One region of the Bradyrhizobium sp. SPXBL-04 genome, then DNA from elsewhere that is predicted to be linked to it. Evidence: riboswitches for the same ligand, from Rfam matches in the RefSeq annotation. Region 1 holds a riboswitch; each other region holds the start of a gene.

Region 1 (3,273 bases):
TGCGCCCGCAAAAAGGCGAGATCGCCGCGGGTGGATTTTGAGCCGGGGATGATGACGAGCCTGACATCGCCAGGAATCGCTTCGCCCGGACGCACCATGACGAGATCGACGCCCGGTTCGAGCTTGAGCGGATCGAGATCGTCGAAATTGGCGATCCGCGATAACGCGAGACAGGCGATCTTGCATTGGCCCGGCTTTCGCGCATCGCGCAGGCCCAGCGCATCCTCTGCCGGCAGCTCGCCGGCGCGTGCGAACCAGGGCAGCACGCCGAGACCGCGCCACGCAGTCCTCGCTTCGATCAGCTTGTAGCCGTCATCGAACAGCGTGGGATCGCCGCGGAATTTGTTGATGACAAAACCCTGGATCATCGCGGCATCATCGGGGTCGATCACCGTCTTGATGCCGACGAGCTGCGCGATGACGCCGCCGCGGTCGATGTCGCCGACCAGCACGACCGGCACGTCGGCCTTGCGCGCAAAGCCCATATTGGCGATGTCGGCCTTGCGCAGGTTCACCTCGGCCGGGCTGCCGGCGCCTTCCACCAGCACCAGATCAGAGCGTGCCTTCAGCCGCTCAAAGCTCTCCAGCACGGCACTCATCAGCGAGGGCTTCATCGCGGCATAGTCACGTGCACGGGCGGTTGCGATGCGCTTGCCGTGGACGATGACTTGCGCGCCGACATCGGTCTCCGGCTTCAGCAGCACCGGGTTCATGTCGGTGTGCGGCTCGACGCCGGCGGCGAGCGCTTGGAGCGCCTGGGCGCGGCCGATCTCGCCGCCATCGACGGTGACGGCCGCATTGTTCGACATGTTCTGCGGCTTGAACGGCAGCACGCGCAGGCCGCGGCGTGTGAAGGCGCGCGCCAGGCCGGCAACGATGAGCGACTTGCCCACGTCCGAGCCGGCCCCTTGGATCATCAGCGCGCGCGCCATAGCGAGATCGTCTCAGAACTCGACGCCGGCCTGCGCCTTGATGCCGGAGCGGAAGGGATGCTTGACCAGCGTCATCTCGGTGACGAGGTCGGCGATCTCGATCAGCTCGTCCTTGGCGTTTCGCCCGGTGAGCACGACATGCGTCATCGGCGGCTTCTGCGTGGTGAGGAATTCGACGACCTCGGCGATATCGAGATAGTCGTAGCGCAGCGCGATGTTGATCTCATCGAGCACGACCATGCGCAGATTGGAATCTGATATCAGCTCCTTGGCCTTCTCCCAGCCGGCGCGCGCGGCGGCGATGTCGCGGGCGCGGTCCTGCGTCTCCCAGGTGAAACCTTCGCCCATGGCGTGGAACTGGCAGAGATCGCCGAAATGACCGGTGAGCAGGCGCCGCTCGCCGGTGTCCCAGGCGCCTTTGATGAACTGCACCACCGCGCAGGGGAAGCCATGGGCGACGCAGCGGACGATCATGCCGAAGGCGGAGGACGACTTGCCCTTGCCGGCGCCGGTGTGGACGATGATGAGGCCTTTTTCGCCGCTCTTGGTCGCCATGATCTTGTCGCGGGCGGCCTTCTTCTTCGCCATTTTCGCAGCGTGCCGGGCGTCGGTTTCCTCGCCCGTTTGGGTCTCCGGTTCAGGCGTCATCGTACCAGTCCTTCGGCTTGACAAGTGGCGGCCAGCGGCAAATGGTGGGCCCGCGTTGGTTCCTGTCCTATGACAGGCGAAGAGGGAATGCGATAGGGTCCGAATCGGCAAGATTTGGGTCCAAAATGCAGCCGCCCCCGCGACCGTGACCGGAGAGATGCCCGAAGCCACTGATCCCCCAGGGGATCGGGAAGGCGGGGATCGAAGGGCAAGACCCTGCTCCGCAAGCCGGGAGACCTGCCAGCGCGGACGATTTTGGACCGGCGGACGGGGTGTTCCGCGACGGGGAAACGGGCCCCTGAAAAGTGGTCCGTGCGCCTCTTCGCCTCCCGCTGTTTATTCTGGAAGAGGCGATGACGGTCACACTTCACGTCTGCATTACCTGCCGCGCCGGCGAGACGCTTGGCGAGGGCGAGACGACGCCAGGCAAGCGGCTGCATGGCGCGATCCTGGACGCCGGCGTGCCCGATGGCGTCAGCGTGGTTCCCGTCGAATGCCTGTCGGCCTGCAGCCAGGGCTGCTCGGTCGCGCTCAGTGCGCCCGGCCGCTGGTGCTATGTCTATGGCCGCCTGTCGGATGCGAATGCGCGCGACGTGATCGCGGGCGCTGCGGCCTATGCGGCCGCGCCCGACGGCCTCGTGCCCTGGCGCAGCCGTCCCGAAATCTTCCGCAAGCAATCGCTTGCGCGCATTCCCCCCATCGCCGTCGTGCCGGAGGCCGCCGAATGAATTCGCTCGCAAAAGTCCCGGTTACGGTGGTCACGGGCTTTCTCGGCTCCGGCAAGACGACGCTGATCCAGCATCTGCTTGCCAATGCGGGCGGCAAGAAGCTCGCCGTGCTCGTCAACGAGTTCGGCAGCGAGGGCGTCGATGGCGAGATCCTGAAGTCGTGCGCTGACGCCAATTGCCCGGAGGAGAACATCGTCGAGCTCGCCAATGGCTGCATCTGTTGCACCGTCGCCGACGATTTCATTCCGACCATGGAGCAGCTCTTGGCGCGCCCAGTGCGGCCCGATCACATCCTGATCGAGACCTCGGGCCTGGCGCTGCCAAAGCCGCTGCTGAAGGCGTTCGATTGGCCGGAGATCCGCTCGCGCATCACGGTCGACGGTGTGATCGCGCTGGCCGATGCCGAAGCCGTCGCTGCTGGCCGCTTCGCGCCGGATCCCGCTGCGGTCGAAGCGCAGCGCGCGGCCGACGAAAACCTCGATCACGAGACGCCGCTGTCGGAAGTGTTCGAGGACCAGATCGCCTGTGCCGACATCGTGCTGTTGACCAAGGCCGATCTTGCGGGCGCCACGGGTATCGAAGCGGCCAAGGCGGCGATCACGGCCGAGATGCCGCGCCGCGTGCCGATGTTGCCCGTCACCGACGGCGCGATCGATGCGCGCGTCATTCTCGGTCTCGGCGCTGCCGCCGAAAACGATCTTGCCGCGCGCCCTTCGCATCATGACGGCGAGGAGGAGCATGAGCACGACGATTTTGCCTCGGTCGTGATCGATCTTCCGGAAGTGTCTAATGTCGATGCGCTGGTCGCCTCCATCCAGCGCCTGGCGCGCGAGCAGAACGTGCTGCGTGCCAAGGGCTATATCGCGGTCGCGGGCAAGCCGATGCGCCTGTTGCTGCAAGCGGTCGGCGAGCGCGTGCGCCACCAGTTCGACAAGCCCTGGGCTGCCGGCGTACGGCAATCAAAG
Region 2 (3,273 bases), 3.3 Mb from region 1:
ATTGCGTTGGATCTCGGCACGACGGGCAAATGGGCTGGCGCGCCGGCGCATGGTTTGGTCGATCGCTCTCATCCGGACAGCGACATTGGCATCATGGATTTTTGGCGAAGTCCGGCGGACAGTCGCGGCACATTCCGACTCGGCAAGAGCTTGCGCAACATTCTGGTCGCCTGCGAGTGCCCGCGCCAGGATCGCAAGCTCACGCATCTTCTGAACCGAGAAAGCAAGCCAGCTCTTGACGTCGGAAGCGAGCCCCGTCTCGAGTTCAACATCGACCGGCACATGAAGCAGCGAGCAGGATGGCGCGATCTGTACACGATCCTTGCCGAGTTTCGCAATCGCGGGTTCCAGCCGCTGGCGGAGCGACGACAAATTCGACCGCCATACATTTCGGCCGTCGACGACACCGAGCGACATGACGAGATCACTTCGGCCGCCAGCAATGATCTCATCCAATAACTCTGGCGCTCGAACCAGATCGAGGTGCAGTCCGGCAACTGGCAAGCTCAAGGCGGTGTTCAGATTGTCGCCGAGGTCGCCGAAATAGCTGGCAACCATGATCTTGATGGCGGGCTCCTCCTTGGCGAGCCGGTCATAGGCATGTAGCAAAGATTTTCGCGCCCCCTCATCCAGATCAAGAGCCAGGCAGGGCTCGTCGAACTGGACCCAATTTGCTCCGCGTTTGGCCAATTCCTGCAGAACCTCGATATAGGCCGGTATCAGTTGATCCAATAGTGAGAGTGGCTGGAAGGCAGGATCGGCACTCTTGCCGAGCTTTAGGAACGTGACCGGCCCGATCAGGACAGGGCGGGTCTGAAAACCAAGCGCCTTGGCTTCCTCATACTCCTCGATCGGCTTGCGAGAGCACAGTCTGAAAGTCTGTCCCCTGTGAAACTCGGGGACCATGTAGTGGTAGTTAGTGTCGAACCACTTGGTCATCTCCTGCGCGGGTGCGCCAAATGCGCGCGGTCCGTGACCGCAACTCGCACCCTGGTCGTCGCATTGTGAACCGCGGGCCATGGCGAAGTACGTCTTGAGCGATACGGATTCGGCTTTCGAAGCGTAGATATCCGGGATGGCGCCAACCATGACACTTGTGTCGAGCACCTGATCATACAGCGAGAAATCGTTCGATGGAATGACCGTGACGCCGATGGATTTCTGACGAGCCCAGTTCGCGGCACGCAGGCCGGCTGCGTCCTCGAGCAACTGCTGTTCGCTGCTTTTTCCGGCCCAGTAACTTTCAAGAGCGAGTTTGAGCTCGCGCCTTGGACCGATGCGTGGCGTTCCGAGCGTGGCAACCGGAAGGGAGAGAAGAGACATAGCGTTAACCCCATGTTGGGGGCAAAGGCCATGGCGGACGCAGGCAGGGGAAGTCGCGCGTGCGACGGCTGCTTGGCGCACCACCGGGACACCCCGCCCGTGGACGAATATATTGTCGGGGCAGGTCTCCTGGCTCGCGGGTCATCGCTGCTGTCCGGCCTTCCCGAAGCTGCGCAGGCTTCAGTGACATCGTTGGACAGCGGCTCGCCGCTCACAGTTGCGGGGGCAGCGCCGGCATTTTCACCGGCTTCCCTCTTAGCTCCGGATCAAATGGAAGCCGGAGAACCTCGACGACTTGGATTATCGGCAAGAGAATTCTGCCGTCAACCTATCAGATTATGTCTCAAGCTGATGCTGCGACATCTGCTACGCGAATGACTGTGCAGCTCTATCGTCGACCACGATGTAAAAGCGCTCTCCATCAGCGATATCGGATGATCATCGGAGCTGCCTGCGCGTGGGGCCGTACGCCAGATCGGTGGAACGGACGAATGCGGCTTGCGCGGTCGGGACTGCTGCCTTGAGTAGAACGCATTTGATGCGAGTCCCGGCTTACCAGCGGTTCTTCGAGCACGTCCGCCATCCAGCCGCCTTCTCGACCAACGGGATCCGTGTTGAATAGGCCCAAGACACCTGGCGAAAGCCAGCAACATACCTGGCGAGCACGTTGATTTGCGGCGCCAGCCATACTCCAAATGCTCGGCGGTGAAGATCGGCTCGCGTCGTTGGCCATTGAGTGCAAAGCGCAGCTGGCTGAGGCTGCTCTCGATTTCCGGAGCGCCGCATATTGCGAAACGAGCGCCAAACGCGCCGTGGCCCCTTGGCCGCAAGAAGGCATGGCAGAGATAGAAAAGCCCACATTCCGGCAACGATACCGAACCAAACGGTTCAATGGCGGCAAACGTGCTCCCAATTCCCGTCAGGAACTTGGCAGTCAGCGTTGCCCTGCGTCGCCGAATATCCGGTGCGTGACGATGATGCATAAGCCGCGATGGATAGGCTGAATGAAACCATCGAAACGTGCGTAAGTCGGAAAGTCGACAAAGAGGACACAAAGTCGGTGCGAATTGCCGTCTATTACCTGGCACGAACAATGCAAGTCCTCGGGATGCCCAGACTTCTCCTGCTGGGCGTGTCCAGCACAGCAAATTGGGGCTGTCGCTGGCAACTGAAGTTAGCGGCGCGTGACATAGAAGGGAGCGCCTGCTCGCGCGGGTCATCAGCGGGCACCCCGTCGCGTCGCCGCTAACTTCTTGCGCTCGCGCATAATCGTTGCCCGCTTCGAAATGACGTGTGGATGAAAACCGGATAGGCCGACGGTTATGAAGAGAATGTCTGGAAGACGCGCGCTATGGTTTTGTCTCGGTCGATTGCTGATCTGCCTTGCCGGGCTGGCTGTCACGAGCAACAGTGTTCGCGCCGACGACAGCACCCTTATTGAAAGAGTCAAGTCAACGTGGCGAGCGCAAAACGGTGAAACGATAGAACACATTATCTCCAACGTCTCCAAGGTGGCACACTTCGTCCCTGGAACGTGGGGCGTCGCTGAAGAAGTTGACCGAAATGAATATGTTTTCGTTTCGTGGACCAGGCACCGGGACAATAAATCAGACGAACAGTACGTTATCACCTGGAAGATCGCGCTCGACGGGACGATTGAACTTGCGTCGACCTATGCAAAGCCGATGGAATTGGGCTGGCGCGCCCTGGCGCTCTCGTTGATCGTCAGTGAAGTCACGGATGGCGAAAAGGACGCAAATCTTCGCTTTCTTCATGATCCGGCCAACTTCAACTTTGTGACGACCGCGCAAGGCCAGCTCGGCAATCTTCTGCGGCGGGGCCGCTGCACTATCGTTGAACCTGTTGGAGTGGACTACTTGCCGAAACGGAATGATAAGCCTACCGAGAAAGGTGGCCTGTGGCGCGTTCTGCTTTTGGTGAACTGTAATA
Region 3 (3,273 bases), 1.3 Mb from region 1:
CGCGGTGTAGCGCGAGACCAGCGGCACGTCGTTGCCGGCCCAGACGCCCTCTCGGAAGACAGCCCTCGTATAAGCCATGCCGGAGCGCAAGAGCAGCGCGTCGTTGACGCGATAGGAGACACTGGTCTCCGAGCCGTAACGGCGGGTCGGATCGAGATTGGTATTGTAGAACAGGATTGGATTGAAATGGATCTCGTTGGTGAGGTCCATCAGATAGAGACTGCTCTGCATCTGAAGACCGCCTCCCTTGATACGCAGCCCAGCCTCGACATCCTGCGAGGTCTGGGTCTTGAGCAGGAACGTTTGCGGCAGTGGATTGAAGAAGGGATCGAATGAGGGTCCAGACGACACCCGCTCGTCGACGTCAGGCGTGCGAAACGCCCGCGCGGCGCGGCCGAACAGCGAGATCATGTCGTTGAGGCGATGCTCGGCACCGAGGTGCAGCGCATATTGGGTCTCGTCGCTCCTGAGCGGGAGCGCGCCGATGTCGGCGTTGAACGGAGCCGCCGGATCAAAATTGTCACGTGCCGACAGACTGATGGTCTGCACCCGCGCCCCATAGGAAACGTCGGTCGTGGGCGTGACACCCAATGTGTGCTGAAAATAGCCCGCAACGGTCTGCTGCCTGAGGTCGTAATTGTGCCAGGCGGCGAGACCCTGGCCGGCGCCGCGGTTCTGCTGAAAGCTCGCATCGTAATAGTCGATGCCGGTCAAGAGCTGCGACGGCATTCCGAGCAGAAGGCTCTTCACGCTGAGGCGCGGCGTGATCGACCATGTCGTCAGATCAGCGTCGACATAGGTCGAGGTGAAAAAGGCGGGCACCGGCGTCGGACTGGAGAAGAATGCACTCTGCTGCCTCTTGTCGCGCATGCCGCCGTCGACGATGAGATCGACACCGTTCACCAGGGTTTTTGTGAAACCCGCTGTCGCGCCAAAACCTTGCTGGTTGGCATAGTTGAAGGGCGTGCTGGTCCCCTTCCGGTTGGTCGCGAGTTCGTCGAGGCCGATCGAGGGATCGACGGTGCGGCCGCCCGGCAGTCGCAGTTCCTGATTGTCGCCGGTCACGGTCAGGAAAGCAGTCAACCCCGGCGTCGTGTAGTTCAGATTGCCGACGCCGTTCTCCTGGGAATAACGATTGTTGTCACGATAGCCATCGGTCTTGACGGTGTTGCCGTAAAACGAGGTCGACCACGGACCGGAATTGAGCCACGTCGAGACGTTGGCGAGCCTGGTGTTGAACGAGCCGAAGCCGGCCTCGATGCCCGCGGCCATGGGTGGTCCGCCGACGCCGTTCTTGGTGACGATGTTGATGACGCCGCCGACCGCGTTGTCCCCATAGAGCACCGCACCGGAATTGCCGCGCGTGATCTCGATGCGCTCGATGGAATTGAGCGGGATGGTGGCAAGGTCCACCTGCGCCATGTCGATGTCGTTCAGCCGCCGTCCGTTGACCAGCACCAGCGTGTTGGCGGTTGCGAACGCGCCGAAGCCGCGCAGGTCGACACTGGTCTTGGCGCCGATCGGACCGCCATAGAACGTCGTGATCTGGGCGCCCGATACTTGCGTCGAGATGATCTCGGCAAGCGTCTGCGACGGCGAATGGGCGACGTCCGCGGCGGTGATGACGGTCGTGGCGGCGTCGACGATGCCTCCATTGTTGCTGGCCGCCTCACCGCCAAAGCCGGCCGAGCCGGTCCCTGTCGGCGCGCCGTTCGGCGTCGCACGGCGTCTCCCCATGTCGCCATCGCTGCTCGCCCTGGCACGCGTGCGGTTCTGATCGTCGGCCCTGGTCACTTCGACCGGCGGCAACTGCTCGGCGGCAGTCTGGGCGCGGACGCCCCTCATATTGAGGACAAGAACGGGAATGATGAAGCTGGACGCCAGCCAGGCCGTGCGACGGCACCGGATTGCGGCGGAAACGGAAGACATGCGAACAAAACCTCGGCAGGACGTCAGTGGCACGTCACAGCGAACGAGGTTTCACGACGAAGCGATCAATCGCTCCGGTGAAGCTAATGTCTGTACTCCCCGACCGACATCTTCGCGTGTGACCACGGCTGACGGCAGGTCTCCTGGCTCGCGGGTCGTTACCTCTCCGTCGCCTTCCCAGGACCGAGATTCCCAGTGGCATAGGACGAGAGATTCGCCGCTTACAGTTGCGGGGGCAGCCATGGCATTGAGAAGATTCCGGCGTTGGGAAAATCTCGCACCACGTTCCCTTTTGATCTCCGTGAGGAGAACCGTCGCGGATCTTTTACGAGTCGTGCAGCCCGGGAGTCAATCGGCTGGTTGCATCTGGCAGCGACCACTCGCCGCTGCCGGTGCGTCCCGCAAGCAGAGGCCCGGCAGCTACGTCCGCCCTCGCGGGCGCTGGGCCTGCGCCCAAGCGATGGCGACGTCGCGTGGCGGAACATCGATGCGCTTGATCGGCGTCAGTTCGCCGGAGGCAGAGACAATCGCGGTCTCCTCGCGGCGGCAGCGCCGACACACGAAACGGACCTCACGCGGGAATGCCGACCAGCTTGAACGTTTGACGTTGGCAGCCATCGGCCAAGCGTCGCAATGCGAGCACGACACTAGGAACCGGCCGGGATCGAGCATACCCATTCAATCGGACTCCATGCGTCCTGCCCGCCTCCTTCAATGATTAATCCAAGTGAATCGTTCCGGTGCCTGGGCACCGCCGACAGCCTCCTGTCTTTTGGCGCGCCGGCGATTTTGGCCACAAGCATCAAGAACTCAGCGAGCCCCCTTGAGGGTGCAGGAGGTCGTGCAGGTGACCGTGGTGCCGTGATCGCATGACTTGCAGGCGCTGACGCACTGGTTCATGTCGCGAGGATTGTAGCTGTAGTTTCGCATCGGGCAGGTCGACGTCGAGCCGGTGATGTCCTGCTCCTGATCGCAGGCCGCCGTCATGAGCGCGAATATGATCACTGCAACGAGACGCATGGGATTGCCCGTCAAACATGGCAAGTGACACTCGCGAGGCGCTGCATTGCAACGAACCCCGGCCTTCCCACTACGAGCCATCGCCAATCAGCGACGCCCGCATGCGCCTCAGAATGCGCGCCAAATGTTAAGAACGGATTGCAATCGGCCTCAAGCAGCAGCGCTGGTCGCGATCGCCTGCCGCATATCCACTGCCAGCTGGCGGTACTGCTCGGCGAGCTTCAGATAGAACTCGCGCTTGGTGCTGTCGGTGGCGAGCTTGGCAATCAGCTCGCACTCGGCGGAGAGCGTCTCGAACCGTTCGAGCCTGTCCTCAAGGTGTGT

Evidence for each region. A riboswitch is a leader RNA that binds a small molecule or an ion and turns the genes downstream of it on or off. The one in region 1 is predicted to bind cobalamin.
Region 2: it holds a riboswitch for cobalamin, as region 1 does, so the genes downstream of both, metE (5-methyltetrahydropteroyltriglutamate--homocysteine S-methyltransferase) here and ACNJX8_RS26975 (DUF1636 family protein) in region 1, are expected to answer to the same signal.
Region 3: it holds a riboswitch for cobalamin, as region 1 does, so the genes downstream of both, ACNJX8_RS20600 (TonB-dependent receptor) here and ACNJX8_RS26975 (DUF1636 family protein) in region 1, are expected to answer to the same signal.

Annotation. Positions count from the first base shown of each region.
Region 1 is NZ_CP182472.1:5,661,038-5,664,310, reverse strand. It holds gene ACNJX8_RS26985 (cobyric acid synthase) at 1-932, opposite strand, end outside; gene cobO (cob(I)yrinic acid a,c-diamide adenosyltransferase) at 945-1,580, opposite strand; cobalamin riboswitch at 1,620-1,839, shown strand; gene ACNJX8_RS26975 (DUF1636 family protein) at 1,934-2,308, shown strand; gene cobW (cobalamin biosynthesis protein CobW) at 2,305-3,273, shown strand, end outside.
Region 2 is NZ_CP182472.1:2,394,990-2,398,262, reverse strand. It holds gene metE (5-methyltetrahydropteroyltriglutamate--homocysteine S-methyltransferase) at 1-1,323, opposite strand, end outside; cobalamin riboswitch at 1,426-1,628, opposite strand; gene ACNJX8_RS11015 (nodulate formation efficiency C protein) at 2,655-3,273, shown strand, end outside.
Region 3 is NZ_CP182472.1:4,360,858-4,364,130, reverse strand. It holds gene ACNJX8_RS20600 (TonB-dependent receptor) at 1-1,845, opposite strand, end outside; cobalamin riboswitch at 2,046-2,260, opposite strand; gene ACNJX8_RS20595 (hypothetical protein) at 2,350-2,607, opposite strand; gene ACNJX8_RS20590 (hypothetical protein) at 2,740-2,949, opposite strand; gene ACNJX8_RS20585 (hypothetical protein) at 3,100-3,273, opposite strand, start outside.